4 regions of the Streptomyces sp. NPDC002809 genome follow, and region 3 is predicted to be linked to each of the others. Evidence: riboswitches for the same ligand, from Rfam matches in the RefSeq annotation. Region 3 holds a riboswitch; each other region holds the start of a gene.
The links. Region 3 has a riboswitch for S-adenosylmethionine ahead of ABT025_RS36030 (glutathione S-transferase family protein). Riboswitches for the same ligand answer to the same signal wherever they lie in the genome.

Region 1 (4,226 bases), on a different contig from region 3:
CCCTCGAAGCGCACGTCGTCGTCGTTGACGTACACGTTCACGAAGCGGCGCAGCTTGCCCTGGTCGTCCAGGACGCGGGCGGCGATGCCCGGGTGGTCCTTCTCCAGGGACTCGATGACCTGGGAGAGGGTCGCGCCCTCGGCCGGGACCTCGGCCTGGCCGCCCGTGTAGGTGCGGAGGATGGTGGGGATACGGACCTTGACGCTCATGGTGGGTGCCCTTCCTGAGTCTCGAGTGGTCGGAAGCCGGTGCCCGGCCCGCCGGGGGGCCTGGGCGCCGGGTTCTCAGCTGGTGGCGAGCCCGGCGGCGCGGAAGGCTTCCAGACTCGGGCGGATCGTGGCGCTCGCCTGCGAGGTGGCGGCCACCGCGTCCAACGTCTTGAGGCCGTCACCGGTGTTCAGGATGACAGTGGTGAGCGCCGGGTCCAGCAGACCGGCCTCGATCAGCTTCTGCGTCACACCGACCGTCACCCCGCCGGCCGTCTCGGCGAAGATGCCCTCGGTGCGGGCCAGCAGCTTGATCGCGTCGACGACCTGCTCGTCGTTGACGTCCTCGACGGCGCCACCGGTGCGGCGGGCGATGTCCAGGACGTACGGGCCGTCGGCCGGGTTGCCGATCGCCAGGGACTTGGCGATCGTGTTCGGCTTCTGCGGCCGCACCACGTCGTGACCGGCCTTGAAGGCGGCGGAGACCGGGGAGCAGCCCTCGGCCTGGGCACCGAAGATCTTGTACGGCTTGTCCTCGACCAGGCCGAGCCTGATCAGCTCCTGGAGGCCCTTGTCGATCTTCGTGAGCTGTGAGCCGGACGCGATCGGGATGACGATCTGGTCGGGCAGCTGCCAGCCGAGCTGCTCGCAGATCTCGTAGGCGAGGGTCTTGGATCCCTCGCCGTAGTACGGGCGCAGGTTGACGTTGACGAAGCCCCAGCCCTCGCCGAGCGGGTCGCCGATGAGCTCGGAGCAGAAGCGGTTGACGTCGTCGTAGTTGCCCTCGATGCCGACCAGTTCACCGCCGTACACCGCGGCCATGACGACCTTGCCCTGCTCCAGGTCGTGCGGGATGAACACGCACGAGCGCAGACCGGCGCGGGCGGCGGCGGCGCCCACGGCGCCGGCGAGGTTGCCGGTGGAGGAGCAGGAGAGGGTGGTGAACCCGAAGGCGCGGGCGGCCTCGACGGCGATCGCGACGACGCGGTCCTTGAAGGAGTGCGTCGGGTTGCCGGAGTCGTCCTTGACGTACAGACCGCCGGTGACGCCCAGCTCACGGGCGAGGTTGTCGGCCTTGACCAGCTTGGTGAAGCCGGGGTTGATGTTGGGCTTGTCCGCGACATCGGCGGGGACCGGCAGCAGCGGCGCGTAGCGCCAGATGTTGTTCGGTCCGGCCTCGATGCGCTTCTTCAGCTCGTCCGGGGAGCCGCTCGGCAGGTCGTACGCCACTTCGAGCGGCCCGAAACAGGACGCGCAGGCGAAAAGGGGGCCGAGTGCGAATCGCTCTCCGCATTCGCGGCAGGAAAGCGCCGCGGCGGGACCGAGGTCCACGGAGGATTCAGTGTTTGCTTCAACAGTCTCAACAGCCACGATGGCGAGGTCCTTTCCTCATCTTCCTCGCGACGCATTTCGTCACGAGACGGAATTGGCACCTTCCCCACCTGACCTCGCGGTCGGCGGGAGGGTTGCCGGGACTTCAACGGGCCGTTCCCTCAGTCCCTCTGGATGAGCGCTGTGGCACTGGACCATGGATCCAGGCGTTTATCGGCGGACGGACCCCGGCATGCGACGGCCATCTGCGTTGTTCAAGACTGTAACCGAAGCACCGGACTGTTGAGATAGTCGTCCGAACCGCGAGATGGATCACATACAGGGAGTATCGACCGTGCTGGAAGAGGTCGAACGCTGGCTGACCAGGCGTTCCTGGTCAGCCGCCGACCGTCCGCTGGACCGTCTGCTGGAGGCCGGAAGCGGCGCGAACGGACCGAGCGTGAGCGTGGTGCTGCCCGCGCTGAACGAGGCGGAGACGGTCGGGGACATCGTCACGACGATCCGGCGCGAGCTCATGGAGAAGGTCCAGCTGGTCGACGAACTCGTGGTGATCGACTCCGGCTCGACGGACGCCACCACCGAGGTCGCCCGCCGGGCGGGTGCCCGGGTCGTCCACCGGGACGCGATCCTGCCCCGCATACCGGCCGTCCCCGGCAAGGGCGAGGTGCTGTGGCGGTCACTCCTGGTGACCGGCGGGGACATCGTCTGCTTCATCGACGCGGACCTGAAGGACTTCTCCGCGGACTTCGTCTCCGGCATCGTCGGCCCGCTGCTGACCGACCCCTCGGTCCAGTTCGTCAAGGCGATGTACGACCGCCCGTTCGGCGACACCACGGGCCAGGGCGGCCGCGTCACCGAAATGGTGGCACGCCCGCTGCTCAATCTGCACTGGCCGCAGCTGGCCGGCTTCGTCCAGCCGCTCGGCGGCGAGTACGCCGTGCGCCGCTCGCTGCTGGAGCGGCTGCCGTTCCCGGTCGGTTACGGAGTGGAGCTGGGCCTGCTCGTCGACGCCCTGCACACGGTCGGTCTGGACGCGCTCGCCCAGGTCGACGTGGGCGTCAGGAAGCACCGCCACCAGGACGGCCAGGCGCTCGGCCGGATGGCCGCAGCCATCTACCGCACCGCCCAACTCCGCCTCTCCCGGGGGCATCTGGTCCGCCCGTCGCTGACCCAGTTCGAGCGCGGCGAGCACGGCTTCGTCCCGCGCACCTATCCGGTGGACACCGAGGAGCGGCCGCCGATGCGCGAGATCGAGGAGTACGTTTCACGCCGTGCGGCGTGACGTGGCCTGACTTCGTACGTTTGGGCGGTTCGTGATCGGGCTAGATTCCGCCCATGGTCTCCGAGCACGCCCCTCAGCCCGCTGCCCAGGTACTCGTCGCGTCCAATCGCGGCCCGGTCTCGTACGCGCTGCGCGAGGACGGCACCCTCGACTCCCGGCGCGGCGGGGGCGGACTCGTCTCCGGCCTGAGCGCCGTGGACGACAAGATGTGGGTCTGCGCCGCCCTCGGGGACGGGGACCGGGAGGCGGTGCGGCGCGGGGTCGGCGAACCCGGCGTCCGGATGCTCGACATCGACGCGGACGTCCACGCCGACGCGTACAACGGCATCGCGAACTCGGTGCTCTGGTTCGTCCACCACCTGCTCTACCAGACCCCCGTCGAACCCGTCTTCGACGCGGAGTTCCGCCGTCAGTGGGCCTCCTTCGAGACGTACAACCGGGCCTTCGCCGAGGCGCTCGCCGAGGAGGCGGGCGAGGGCGCGGCGGTCCTCGTGCAGGACTACCACCTGGCGCTGGTGCCCGGCATGCTCCGCGAGCTCCGCCCCGACCTGCGGATCGGCCACTTCTCGCACACCCCGTGGGCGCCCGTCGACTACTTCCGGCTGCTGCCCGACGACATCGCGGAACAGCTCCTGCACGGCATCCTCGGCGCCGACCGGGCGGCCTTCCTGACCCGCCGCTGGGCGGACGCGTTCATCGGCTGCTGCACGGAGATCCTCGGCGGCACCGGCCGCACCCGGATCGGGGTGCACGGCCTCGGCGCCGACGCGGAGTTCCTGCGCCGCCGCGCGCACGAGGCGGACGTGGACGAGCGGATGGCGGCGCTGCGGGAGCAGGTGGGCCCCGGCCGGAAGACGATCGTGCGGGTGGACCGTACGGAGCTGTCCAAGAACATCGTCCGCGGGATGCTCGCCTATCGCGCCCTGCTCGACGAGCGGCCCGAGTGGCGCGGGCGCGTCGTCCACATCGCGTTCGCCTACCCCTCGCGGCAGGACCTCGGGGTCTACCGGGAGTACACCGCCGAGGTGCAGCGCGTCGCCGACGCGATCAACGAGGCGCACGGGACGGCGGACTGGACCCCGGTCGTCCTGCACGTCAAGGACGACTTCGCCCGCTCGCTGGCCGCGTACCGGCTGGCGGACGTCGCGCTCGTCAACCCGATCCGGGACGGGATGAACCTGGTCGCCAAGGAGGTCCCGGTCGTCTCCGACCACGGCTGCGCGCTGGTGCTGTCACGGGAGGCGGGGGCGTACGAGGAGCTGGGCGCCGACTCGATCACGGTGAATCCGTACGACGTGTCCGCCACCGCCGACGCGCTGCACGAGGCGCTGACGATGGCGGACGACGAGCGGACGGCCCGCACGAAGCGGCTGGCCGCGGCGGCCACCGCGCTGCCGCCGCAGCAG
Region 2 (4,226 bases), on a different contig from region 3:
GAGGTTGCCGATCACCTCTTCCTCGGTCAGCGGTTCGCCGCCCTCGTCGGCGAGGATGAGCGCGGAGGTCAGGTCGTCGGTCGGCCGCGCGGTCTTCTCCCGTACGAGCCCGGCGTAGAAGACGTCCAGGTCGGCGAGGAGGGCCAGGCGCTCGTCCTGCGGGGTGAGCATCGAGAAGAAGGCCTTGTACCGGCGGGTCAGCATGGCGTTCGCGGCGGGGTCGACCCCCATCAGCATGCCGACGACGCGCATGGGCAGCGGCTGCGCGAACACGGACTTGAGGTCGACGACGGCTCCGCCCCTGCCACCCTCGGCGAGCGCGTCCAGCAGCTCCTCGGTGAACTTCTCGATGTCGGGGCGTATCGCCTCCAGCCGGCGGGGCGTGAGCGCCTGGGAGGTCTTGGTCCGCAGCCGGCGGTGCTCGTCGCCGTCGACGGTGAACATGGACCGGCCGGCGTCGATCATCCCGATGAGCGGCCACGCGTGCGTCACCTCGCCGCTCTGCCACAGCCCCCAGGCGTCGAGGTCCTTCACCAGCCGCGGATCGAGCAGGAGCTGCCGGGCGTCCGCGTGCCGGGTGATGGTCCAGGCCGGAACACCGAGCAGCTCGATCCGGGCCAGTGGCCCGGCGTCGCGCAGCCGCGCCGTCTCACCGTCCAGGTCCTGGACCATCGGGTCGATGACGACGGTCCCGCCGTCCTGGGCTGCTGCCTGGGCGGCGGCGTGAGAGCAGTTCACGAGAAGTCTCCTGTCGTACGAACGGGGGTGAACCGAACAGGGAGCGCGGTGGAGCCTCGAAGGAACGCGGAAGGCCGTCGCACGAGTTCGTCGGCGGGGACACCGAGCTGGAGATCGGGCAGCCTGTCGAGCAGGACCTCGATGCCGGTACGGGCGATGATCTCGGCGATCTCCTGGGCGGGGAACGGGCATCGGTACTCGCCGTGGCTGAAGGCGAGATGTGCGCCGTTGCCGCCCTGTGCGGATGCTCCGGTGTCCGACATGCTCTGGCGGATCAGGGGGTCGGTGTTGGCGGCACCGAGCCCCAGCAGCAGCATGTCCCCGGCCTTGACCCGCTGTCCGCCGAGCTGCGTGTCCCGTACGGCCCAGCGTCCGGCGAGTATCTGGGTGGGCGTGTCCTCCCAGAGCACCTCGTTCATGGCCTCTCCGATGCTGCGCCGGCCGCGGGCCATGGAGTCGGCGAACTCGTCCTCGGTGAGCATCAGCCGAAGGGAGTTGCTGATCCAGTCGGCGGTGGTGAGGTGCCCGGCGGCCGTGATGGCCATCAGGTCGAGCATGTACTCCTCGTCGGTGAAGGCCTCGGGGAAGGCGAGCATGCGCGAGGTCACGTCGTCCCCGGGTGCGGCCCGCTTCGTGGCCACCAGCCGGGCCATGTGTTCCCCGAACCGCAGATGGGCGCTCTGCGCGTCCGGGCCGCCGTCGGCAAGATCCTTCAACACCCGGGCGATGTCGGCGCCTTCGGCGTCGGGGAACCCGATCAGCCGGGCGAGGACGAGGACGGGGAGCGGATCACAGAAGTCGGCGACGAGGTCGGCCGTACCGCGGCTGCACACGTCGTCGATGAGCCGGTCGGCCAACTGCTCGCAGTGGCTGCGGATCTGATGCGTATCGGCGCCTTCGAGGGCCGGACCGACCATACGGGCGTGCCGTCGGTGCTCCTCCCCCGCGCTGAAGTAGATGGACGGCAGGGGGCGCCCCACCATCGGCAACAGGGGCCAGTCGTCGGGGATGTGGGGCCACTGGTTCCACAGACCGACATCACGGGGGAACAGCTCGCCGTCGCTGGTGACTTGATGGAGTTCGCGGTACCCGATGACCAGCCAGGCGGGGAACCCGCCGGGCAGTTCCACGGGGACGACGGGCCCGTGATCACGCCTCATGGCGCGGTAGACGGTCTGGGGTTCGGTCTGGAACCCGGACCCGCCGAGCGGCACGGCCACGGTATGAGCCGGACAGCCGGGAGGCGGTGGAGGAGTGGACGGCGCGGGTTCGGCGGAAGAGGGGCGCGTCATGAGTCCTGACTCCTGTGGCGACAGCTGCAAGCGTCATGATCATGCGATCAACGCACGTTCACTATAAGGATTTTATGTGACGCCGGAACGGTCAACGGCGATCAATCCCGCACCTTGAACAGAGCAACAGGGCGACATCTCAACACAATTGACAAGCATCACGATGTACCGCCCCGGGCGGAGCCGTCCTCGCACAGATCCCCGCCCTGGAGAGCGACGTTGACCAGCCCGGCACCCCTCGCATCCCCAAGTCCGCTGCCTCCGTCGCCTTCACCCTCCTCGAGCCTCAGCGCGTGCCAGCGCTCCAGCCAGTACACACGCCCGCGGTGACCGGCGAGCGTTTCCCGCAGCGCGCCGGGAGCGTGCGTCCAGACCACGGGGAGATCACCCGAGTAGGCGAAGGCGGGGCGCAGTTCGACCCATCCGTCGTCGCGGACGTCACCGGAGGTGAGCAGGATCTCGACGGACCGCCCCGGCTCCTGCAGGCACTTCTTGGCATGGATCCAGTGCACGCGGTGACCCGCGGCATAGCGGGTGCAGTCGTCGCTCCGCACGGAGTCGTTCCGGGTGAGATGACGCAGCATGGTGAGGTTCGCCTTCCGGGGTGAGGACCCCGAGTGCCTGCACCGCGGTCCGCTGTTCCCCGTACCCTGCGCACGGGGCAGGTCGTCACCCGGAGCACCCGCAGCGGAGCGGGGTGCCGTCCAGCAAGCCGGGGCTGTGCACTGGAACTCATGACCCGTCCACGACTCCAACCCACGCACACGGCAGGCCCCGACGGGTGGTCAGGAGTGCGCAGCGCCGGAGCGGCGGGTGGTCCGGAGCGCGTGGCGCCCGGCCACGGGCCCCACCCACCCCCGGACACCCGCCGGCCGGGGCCACTCACCCGGTGACGAGGCCCGGGTCGCTCGAACCGGCCCGGCCCGTCTCGACGTGCCCGGCGAAGCGCCGCAGGAAGGTGGCGTCCACGTCGGAGACGACGGTGACGTCGTACCAACTCCCGCTTCCCCGCAGGTCAAGCACGTGCTTCACGGTCGCGCCGGCGCGGACCGCGAAGGCCTGCACCCCTCCCCCGTACCCGACGGCACTGCGCGCGCTCAGGCGTACGGTCGCGGAACCGCCATTGACGAAGGTCAGCTCAAGCCCACCTGTGGCGGCGTCATGACGAGCTGTCACCTCCGGCCCCGCTGTCTTCCCGTCCGCCCGGAAGGTGCGCAGGAATCCGTTGGGGCCATGAACGGTGAGGTCGGTCACTCCCTTGGAGTAGGCGGTGTTCCAGCTGTCCGAGAGGGACTTTCCGGCCTCGGTGGTGTAGGTCCAGGGCCCGTCGGTGCGATTCGCGGAAGTCACGAGGAACTGCGCCCCTGCGGCGGCGCCGCCACTGAAGGTGAGCCGGTACTTGCCGGTGGCCGTATCGGCGGCGCCGTCCACGAAGGGCGCGTAACGCAACGGCCGAGTGGGGCGCGCCCCCTTCTCCTGCTTGGGCACACTGCCGGTGGCGGGCGGCGCGGGGACGTAGTCGGGGTGCCGGAGACGGTCCGGAGGCTCGTAGGCATCCGTCGACGGCAGCGAGACGTCCGAGGTGTCCGTACGGCGGAAGTCGAAGGCCGAGGTGAGATCGCCGCAGACGGCCCGCCGCCAGGGCGAGATGTTGGGCTCGCGCACACCGAAGCGCTGCTCGATGAACCGGATCACGGAGGTGTGGTCGAAGACCTCGGAACACGCGAACCCACCGGTGCTCCACGGGGAGACCACCAGCATGGGCACCCGCTGGCCGAGCCCGTACGGCCCGGCTGCGTACCGGATGTCCCCGGGGAAGTAGTCGGCGGAGGTGTCCACGGTGGACAGGCCCTGCGAGGCCCCCGACGGCACGAAGGGCGGAACGACGTGATCGAAGAAGCCGTCGTTCTCGTCGTAGGTGATGAAGAGGGCCGTCCGGCCCCAGACCTCGGGGTCGGCGGTCAGCGCGTCAAGGACCTGCGAGATGTACCAGGCACCGTAATTCGCGGGCCAGTTGGGGTGCTCGCTGTACGCCTCCGGGGCGACGATCCAGGACACCTTCGGCAGCGTCCCGGCCCGGACATCGGCCTTCAGGTCATCGAGCAGCCCTCCACCGTTCTTGATGTCGGTCCCTGTGCGCGCCTTGTCGTACAGCGGATCTCCGGGCTGGGCTTCGCGGTAACTATTGAAGTACAG
Region 3 (4,226 bases):
CTGCGCTGGGCCAGAATGACCCGCTCGCTGAGTTCCTTGAGCCGTTCGCCCTGCCGGCGTACACCGATCATCTCGCCGTTCAGGCTGACATGGCCGATCTCCGGCTTCTCCAAGTGGTTGATCACCCTGAGGAGGGTGGACTTGCCCGAGCCCGACGGCCCGAGGATGACCGTGACCTCACCGGGCCGCACGGTCAGCTCCACCCCGTCCAGGACCCGTTGGCTGCCGTACCACTTGTACACGTCGTGCACCTCGACGGCGGCCGGGCGTATCTCCTGCGTGTCGGTGGTCATGTCGCCGTCTCCCTCCGGACCCGGGCCCTCAGTTCGCCGAGGCCGGTCCGTACCTTCCGCAGCGGGGTCGGCGGCAGGGTGCGCAGCGCGCCCCGCGAGTAGTGCCGCTCGACGTAGAACTGGATGACGGACACGGCGCTGGTGAGGATCAGGTACCAGACGGTGGCGACCAGCAGCAGGGGCACGATGTCGCCGGGGTAGGTGCTGCCCATGCTCTGTACGGAGCCGAACAGGTCGAGCAGGGAGACGTAGAAGACCAGCGAGGTGCCCTTGATCAGACCGATCAACTGGTTGACGTAGTTCGGGGTGATCGAGCGCAGCGCCTGCGGGAAGACGATCTTCGCGAACTGGTATCGCCTCGGAAGGCCGAGTGCGGCGGCCGCCTCGTGCTGCCCCTGGTCCACGGAGAGGATGCCTCCGCGCACCACCTCGGAGGCGTAGGCCGCCTCGTTGAGGCTCAGTCCGACGACCGCGACGGCCATGTCGGTGGCGAGGCGCGACTCGTCGAAGGTGAAGAAGGCCGGACCGAACGGCACCCCGATGCTCAACGTGCGGTAGAGGGCACTGAAGTTGTAGAGGAACAGCAGGACCACGATCAGCGGCACCGAACGGAACAGCCACGTGTAGAGCCAGCTCGCCGTGCGCAGCACCGGGTTCGGGGAGAGCCTCGCAAGGGCCAGCAGGACACCGCCGAGCAGGCCCAGCGCGGCGCTGTACACCGCCGCTTCGAGGGTGACGAGCAGTCCGTCGAGGATCGCCGGCCGCAGGAACCAGTACTGGAAACGGCCCCATTGGTAGAACGGGTTGGTCACCAGACCGTGAGCGATCTGGGCGCCGAGCACGAGCACGACGATCGTGGCGATCCATCGGCCGGGACGCCTGAGCGGGAGGACCCGCTGCGCCGCCAGGGGCCTGGGCGCGGCGTTCGGGCCGGGACGGGGGTTCGCGTCGGTGGGCGGCGCTGGTCCCGGGGACACAGCGACGCCGGAGAGTTCACTCATGGAGGGCTCCAGCGGATGCGGACACCCCGGACCGCGGGAGGCTGCGGCACCGCGCCCGTCGGGGACGGGCCGTCGGGACGCGGCACACAGCGCGGCTCAGGGGCCGGGTGGGGAGAGGGCACACCGCGGCAGCGGTGGATGTCAGGGAATAGGAGAGCCGTCAGCCTTGACAGAGAGGGCGTGAAACGGCCGTACACAGCGCGCTGTTGACACGCAGCAGGTCGACGGAGCGGTCCGCGCACAGCAGGACGCAGCCGCGGGGCCGCCGAGCGGCCATCCCGTCAGCTGCGTTCATCTCGCTCACCGTCACCATTCCGCCCCGCGGGGCCTCACGCTTACCGAACGTCATCCGGTCCGGTCCTCACCTGGGGCACCCCACCGCGTGCGAGGGTTGCCGGCCGGCAAGCCAGGGCTCTTCGCCGGCACTCGTGACCGTTCTGCTCTGCGCCGGAGGTTAGGGCCGCATCGAAAAGGATGTCAACGCCGGTGACCACCAGGCGAGACGGCACGTCCCGCCTTCTTGACGGCGCCACCGGACGCACCGAAACTGGCGTGGACGGTCACGATTGTCAGCGCTGCCCGTGCGGGAGTTCCCGCTCGTGCGGTCATCGGCCCCGGCCCGCTGACAGGCAACCCTTCCACCGCGATGGGGTGCCCCGGGTGACGACCGGGTCCTGTTGGAGCAACAGGACAAGCGCGGTCTCGCGTCTCGCGAGCCCCGATGGCCAGGACCGGTGGGAATTGCCCAGGAACGGCTTGACGAGGCGCCTGCACATCGATCTGTTGCGCGTCTCCAGCGCTTACTAGTCCGCGTCGGACCTGCCCCCGCCCGATCGGCCGGACTCCTCGTTCCGGTGCGCTCGTGCCGGGCCGGGGCAGGTCCTTCGGTCCGGACCGGTACGCAAGCACAGTCGCTCCGCATCCGGCCGCCGGTGCCAGCATGGCGGCGGTGGCTTCGTCGTTCCCCCAGGGATCCCCATAGGGAGAGTCATGCCCGAGACAGCATCGCGCGGTTCCAGCACGGACAACTCGCCGCAGCGCGGCCCCGTTTCCTCCGCCTCCGCTGCACGCGCCGCAGGCCTTCGCCCGTCGTCGGGTGTACCGTCCCCCCGCTTCGACAGCAGGATCGGCGTCGGTCTCGCCGGCGGCTTCTATCCGGCGCCGCATCGCTACGAGCTCTTCCTGTCGGCGAGCTGTCCGCGCTCGCTGCGCATCTCCATCACTCTCGGCCTTCTCGGCCTGCGGGACTCGGTCGCCACCACGCTCCTCACCCACCCGGCCGCGACCCCCGAGGCCTTCGCCTCGCTGCGCAGTGCGTACGAGGCGACGGTGCACCACTACGACGGACCGCTGACGGCTCCCGCCCTGTGCGACCGCTGGAGCGGCCGCATCGTCAGCAACCACACGCCCGACATCCTCCGCGACCTGGCCGGTCTGCTCTCCGGGCACAACGAGGCCTGCCCCTCCGCGCTGCACCCGCCGGAGCTCGCCGCGGACATCGAAGCCCTGCGTGAGCTGCTGGACCAGAAGGTCACCCCGTCCGCATCGCCCTCGGAGCGTTCGGCGGCGCTCGACCTGATGGAGCGCCGTCTCTCCTTGCACCCCTATGTGCTGGGTGCGGAGCTGACGGCCGCCGACGTGGACCTGTGGGTGGCACTCGTCCAGCCCGGCCCGGTCAACTCCTTGTCCGCTCACCCCCGGCTCCAGGACTTCGTGCGCCGGCTCGGCGACCACCCCGCCTTCCCGTGCGCGAACGACGTGGCGGCCGACGCGGCGTGAGCCCCTGCGCTCAGCCGTCGTCGCTCACGGCACTCCGGCCCGCTCCCCCGGCGGGCTCCCCCGGCGGGGGATAACGGACGAAGAGGATGCCCTCCACATCCCCGTCGGGCGCGCCGTAGACATGGAGTGCGTCGGCCCGCCAGTGCGCGAAGGCGCCGGGGCCGGCCGTACGGGTGTCGTCCGGCGGGCCGACGACGGCGGTGCCGGACAGCACCATCAGGCTCTCCCGCGTACCCGGGACGTGCCCTTCCGACTCCTGTACGGCGCCCGCCGTGATGCTGATGCGGAACACGTCGGTGACCGCGGCCCCGTCCTCGTACCGCTCCAGAAGAACGGCGGTTACGGCACTTCCCGAGACGCCGGGAAGTGCCGGGCCGGAGCCGTCCCCCGGTCGCAGGTCGCTCAGTACGGCGCTGAGCGGAAGGCCGAGCGCGGTGGTGAGTGCGTACAAGGTCTCCAGAGTGGGGTTGCGTGTGCCGCTCTCCAGCTCCGAGAGCGTGCCCTTGCCGACGCGGGAGCGCCGGGACAACTCCGACAGCGACAGGTCCCGTTCGCGCCGCAGCGCTCGCAGCCGACGTCCCACGTCCTCGTTCAGCCCCATAGGCCGTGCACCCGCTCCACTGTCCTGGTTGACGGGCGTCGGCCCGCCTCTCTAGTGTTCCACATACAGAACGTTCCATATATGGAACGCCCCGCGGGCGCGCCCGGCCGACAGCCTGCCGTCGGCGCAGTCAGGCACCGCCACCGGCCGGGCAGGCACCGCGCCGGACACGCACCCAGTCGGGCACAGCACAGGAAAGTGGCTCACTCATGTTCGCGATCACCCGTATACGCTCCGCCGCGCCGCCATCGGCCGTGGTCGCCGGCCTGATCGCCGTCATGGTCGGGGTCACCAGTTCGGCGGCGCTGGTCTTCACGGCCGCGCAGGCGGCGGGGGCGGACTCGCACGAGATCTCCTCCTGGATGCTGGCGCTCGGTGTCGGACTGGCCTGCACCTGCATCGGGCTGTCGCTGCGTTACCGGGCGCCCGTCGTGACCGCCTGGTCGACGCCGGGAGCCGCGCTGCTCACGACGGGTCTGAGCGGTGTGTCGATGGCTCAGGCGGTCGGCGCGTTCGTCTTCTCGGCCCTGCTGATCCTCGTGAGCGGTGTGA
Region 4 (4,226 bases), on a different contig from region 3:
GGAGCGATGACCCGGGATCCCGCACACGACGACTCCCAGCAACCCGCACACGACGACTCCCAGCAACCCGCCCGCGACGACTCCCAGCAACCCGCCCGCGACGACTCCCAGCAACCCGCCCGCGACGACTTTCAGCAACCCGCGCACGACGCCATGCCCGCTGTCGACACCCGTCTGCTCGTCCGCGAGGAGGGTATCCGGGGGTACGCAGGGGAGTTCTGGCGCAAGATGCGCAGCGGGGAGCTGGGTTCCCTTCCCGTCGTCATCGCCGTGATCATCATCTGGACGGTGTTCGGCAGCCTGAACAGCACGTTCCTCTCGGCCCAGAACCTCTCCGACCTCAGTCAGCAGATCGTCGGCACCGGCATGATCGCCGTCGGCATCGTCTTCGTGCTGCTCCTCGGCGAGATCGACCTGTCCGTCGGGTCCGTCAGCGGTCTGTGTGCCGCGATCTTCGCCGTACTCAATGTCCTGAACGGCATGAACGAGTGGCTGGCGCTCCTCGTCGCGGTTCTGGGCGGAGCCGCCGCCGGTCTCATCCAGGGCTTCTTCTTCGCGAAGGTCGGCGTGCCCGCGTTCGTCGTCACTCTGGCGGGCAACCTCGCCTGGAACGGGCTGATGCTCCAGGTGCTCGGTTCGAGCGGCACGGTCAACATCCCCGCCGACAGCATCGTCGCCGAGATCTACTCGACGATCTACCACAGCCCGGCCGCCGCCTACGTGGCCGCGGCCGTCGGGGTCGGACTCTTCCTGGCCGCCTCCCTCCTGGACGCCGCACGCCGCAGAGCGGCCCGGGTGCCGTCCCGGCCGGTCGCCGAGATCGTGCTGCGCACGATCGTCATCGCGGCGATCGCCTTCGTCACCGCGTACATCCTCAACCGGTACCAGGGCCTCCCGCTGGCTCTCCTGATCTTCCTGATCGTGCTGGTGGTACTGGACTTCGTGCTCCGCCGCACCACGTACGGCCGGAAGGTCTTCGCCGTCGGCGGCAACTCGGAGGGTGCACGACGGGCCGGCATCAGTGTGCCGTTCGTCCGGATGTCGGTCTTCTCGATCGCCGGCACGATGGCGGCGGTCGGAGGTCTGTTCCTCGCCGGGCAGATCCAGTCCGCGAGCCAGACCTCGGGCGGCGGCAACCTCCTGATGAACGTCATCGCCGCAGCCGTCATCGGCGGCACGAGCCTGTTCGGCGGACGCGGTTCGGTCTGGTCGGCCCTGCTCGGCGCCCTGGTGATCGGGTCCATCCAGTCCGGGATGAACATCATGGGCGTGAGCAACGCGATCCAGTTCATGATCACGGGATCCGTCCTGCTGGCGGCAGTGGTCGTCGACTCCGTCTCCCGCAGGAGCCAGAAGGCCGCAGGACGCGCTTGATCAGCAGCACCAGGCCCCGCACGAGGGGCAGGTCCTGCCGGCTGACCGCGGTCGCGACCGTCCGACCGATTCCGTCACGCGGGATCACCGTCCCGACGACGACGGAGCCCATGAAGGGCTGTCGGGTGACACATCAACTCACCTGACTCCGCCGATGGTTGCCGGGAATGCCCGATGCGTACGCACCACCCCGTGAACCACGGGGCCGGGTATGCGGGGCCTGGCATCCGCCGAACACCGGATGAGGCGGCCGCGTCCCAGGTCGCGCAGGGTGGCGACGGGCTGCGCCGGGCGACGGAGGCCGCGGACGTGCACGGTACGGCTTTCCGGGCAAGCGCGCAGAAGTTCACGCAGCGGCAATGAACCGGTCTACGCCCGCTCCATGAGGGCGTCGTGCCCGGTTTTCGCAGGTGACCGCCTGTTGCAGGGCGCCTGTTGGAGGGAACAGACGGAGCGGCCGCGCTGTTCCGGGGCATGGTGGTGCGAGCGTGACCGATGTGAGCATGGCCATGATCTGCAGGGCATTGCGTGGCGCTGCCTGCGCGCGTAGCGTTCCGGGCAGGTCACGAGTGTCAGCGTCAAGCCCTGGCTTGCTGACCGGCAACCCTCCTGCGCGGCGGGGTGCTCCAGGTGACGACCAGGCGGGGCCCGTCCGGGTTCCGCAAGCGCGAGGCCCCCGGGCCCGCCCGGCCGGAAGAGCGGAGGCGACGGTCATGCCACCGGTGTCCTGCCCGCTCGTCAGGGTGCTCGCCCCGCGCCGCCGCGTCCACCTCTATTCACGGCCGCACATCGACCTCCAGCGCGTGGCCGGCGCGCTCTGTTGTTCCTGACCCGTTCCCGCGACGCCGAACCTCCCGACGAGGCCCGGCGATCACCCACGGTCGATCAGGAAGGCACCCTTTCGTGTCCGCATCGTCATTGCCGCACCCCGCCCTGCCCGCCTCGCCCCTCCACCTCGCCGTCGCGCTCAACGGTGCGGGCTGGCACCCCGCCGCATGGCGCGAGCCGGAGGCCCGCCCCGGGGAACTGCTCACCGCCGCGTACTGGACCGACACCGTCCAGGAGGCCGAACGCGGCCTGATCGACTTCGTGACGATCGAGGACGCGCTCGGGCTCCAGTCCTCGCGGTTCACGGAGCCCGACGGCCGCACCGACCAGGAGCGCGGGCGCCTCGACGCGGTGCTCATCGCCGCCCGTGTGGCCCCGTTGACCCGGCACATCGGCCTGGTCCCCACCGTGATCGCCACACACACGGAGCCGTTCCACATCTCCAAGGCGATCGCCACCCTCGACTACGTGAGCACCGGCCGCGCCGGTCTGCGCGTCCAGGTGTCGGCCCGGAGCCACGAAGCCGCCCACTTCGGCCGCCGTACGTTCCCGCGATTCCGTGTCGAGGACCTGGACACCCCGCCCGTCCGCGCGCTGGTCGCCGAACTCTTCGAGGAGGCCGGCGACCACGTCGAGGCGGTACGCCGCCTGTGGGACAGCTGGGAGGACGGCGCGGAGATCCGGGACGACGCCACAGGCCGGTTCATCGACCGGGACAAGCTGCACTACACCGACTTCGAGGGCCGGAACTTCAGCGTCAGGGGCCCCTCGATCACACCCCGGCCCCCGCAGGGGCAGCCGATTGTCAGCGCCCTGGCGCACCGGAGCGTTCCCTTCCGACTGGTGGCCCGTTCCACGGACATCGGGTACGTCACCCCGCACGACACCGGTCAGGCCCGCACCATCATCGAAGAGATCCGCGCCGAACAGGCGGTGGCGGGACGGGCGGCGGAACCCCTGCACATCTTCGGGGACCTCGTGGTCTTCCTCGACGACGACCCGGCAGCCGCGGCGGCCCGCCGCGACCGTCTCGACGGCCTCGCCGGACACCCGTACAGCAGTGACGCGAAGGTGTTCACCGGCACGCCCGCCCAACTGGCGGACCTGCTCCTGGACTGGCAGCAGGCCGGGCTCTCCGGCTTCCGGCTGCGGCCCGCCGTGATCGGCCACGACCTCCCGGCGATCACCCGCGGACTCGTTCCAGAACTGCAGCGCCGCGGTGCCTTCCGGAGCGTGTACGAGGCCGACACCCTGCGCGGGCTGCTCGGACTCGCCCGCCCCGCCAACCGCTACGCCACCGTCTGAGCCGGAAGGACCACCGACATGAGCACCAGCAACGGCGCCGGCACCAGCACCGGCAAGCCGCTCAAGCAGATTCACCTCGCCGCCCACTTCCCGGGCGTCAACAACACCACCGTGTGGAGCGACCCCGAGGCCGGCAGTCACGTCGAGTTCAGCTCGTTCGCGCACTTCGCCCGCACCGCCGAACGCGCCAAGTTCGACTTCCTCTTCCTCGCCGAGGGGCTCAGGCTTCGCGAACAGGGCGGAAAAATATACGACTTGGATGTCGTGGGACGCCCCGACACCTTCACCGTGCTGTCCGCACTGGCCGCTGTCACCGAACGCCTCGGTCTCACCGGCACGATCAACTCCACGTTCAACGAGCCCTATGAGGTGGCCCGCCAGTTCGCCAGCCTCGATCACCTCTCGGACGGGCGCGCGGCGTGGAACGTCGTCACCTCCTGGGACGCCTTCACCGGCGAGAACTTCCGACGCGGCGGATTCCTCCCGCAGGAGAAGCGGTACTCCCGTGCCAAGGAGTTCCTCGCCACGGCCAACGAACTGTTCGACTCATGGCGCGGTGACGAGATCGTCGCCGATCAGCGGACCGGCACGTTCCTCCGCGACGCCCGGGCCGGAGCCTTCGTGCACAAAGGGCAGCACTTCGACATCGAGGGACAGTTCAACGTGCCGCGCAGCCCGCAGGGCCGCCCGGTGATCTTCCAGGCCGGCGACTCCGACGA

Region 1: another riboswitch for S-adenosylmethionine. It lies ahead of thrC (threonine synthase); the one in region 3 lies ahead of ABT025_RS36030 (glutathione S-transferase family protein).
Region 2: another riboswitch for S-adenosylmethionine. It lies ahead of ABT025_RS20350 (hypothetical protein); the one in region 3 lies ahead of ABT025_RS36030 (glutathione S-transferase family protein).
Region 4: another riboswitch for S-adenosylmethionine. It lies ahead of ABT025_RS34000 (putative leader peptide); the one in region 3 lies ahead of ABT025_RS36030 (glutathione S-transferase family protein).

The regions. Positions count from the first base shown of each region.
Region 1 covers NZ_JBEOVJ010000023.1:42,955-47,180, forward strand. Annotated here, with positions in the region: gene ABT025_RS16405 (MoaD/ThiS family protein) at 1-209, opposite strand, end outside; gene thrC (threonine synthase) at 285-1,577, opposite strand; SAM riboswitch class I at 1,593-1,719, opposite strand; gene ABT025_RS16415 (glucosyl-3-phosphoglycerate synthase) at 1,873-2,820, shown strand; gene ABT025_RS16420 (alpha,alpha-trehalose-phosphate synthase (UDP-forming)) at 2,874-4,226, shown strand, end outside.
Region 2 covers NZ_JBEOVJ010000032.1:35,783-40,008, reverse strand. Annotated here, with positions in the region: gene ABT025_RS20360 (cytochrome P450 family protein) at 1-738, opposite strand, end outside; gene ABT025_RS20355 (cytochrome P450) at 735-2,030, opposite strand; gene ABT025_RS20350 (hypothetical protein) at 2,189-2,614, opposite strand; SAM riboswitch class IV at 2,661-2,770, opposite strand; gene ABT025_RS20345 (phosphocholine-specific phospholipase C) at 2,913-4,226, opposite strand, start outside.
Region 3 covers NZ_JBEOVJ010000109.1:5,178-9,403, forward strand. Annotated here, with positions in the region: gene ABT025_RS36020 (amino acid ABC transporter ATP-binding protein) at 1-293, opposite strand, end outside; gene ABT025_RS36025 (amino acid ABC transporter permease) at 290-1,294, opposite strand; SAM riboswitch class IV at 1,621-1,728, opposite strand; SAM riboswitch class IV at 1,853-1,997, shown strand; gene ABT025_RS36030 (glutathione S-transferase family protein) at 2,285-3,073, shown strand; gene ABT025_RS36035 (helix-turn-helix domain-containing protein) at 3,084-3,674, opposite strand; gene ABT025_RS36040 (benzoate/H(+) symporter BenE family transporter) at 3,884-4,226, shown strand, end outside.
Region 4 covers NZ_JBEOVJ010000093.1:3,635-7,860, reverse strand. Annotated here, with positions in the region: gene ABT025_RS34010 (ATP-binding cassette domain-containing protein) at 1-10, shown strand, start outside; gene ABT025_RS34005 (sugar ABC transporter permease) at 154-1,374, shown strand; SAM riboswitch class IV at 1,936-2,048, shown strand; gene ABT025_RS34000 (putative leader peptide) at 2,088-2,204, shown strand; gene ABT025_RS33995 (LLM class flavin-dependent oxidoreductase) at 2,278-3,507, shown strand; gene ABT025_RS33990 (NtaA/DmoA family FMN-dependent monooxygenase) at 3,526-4,226, shown strand, end outside.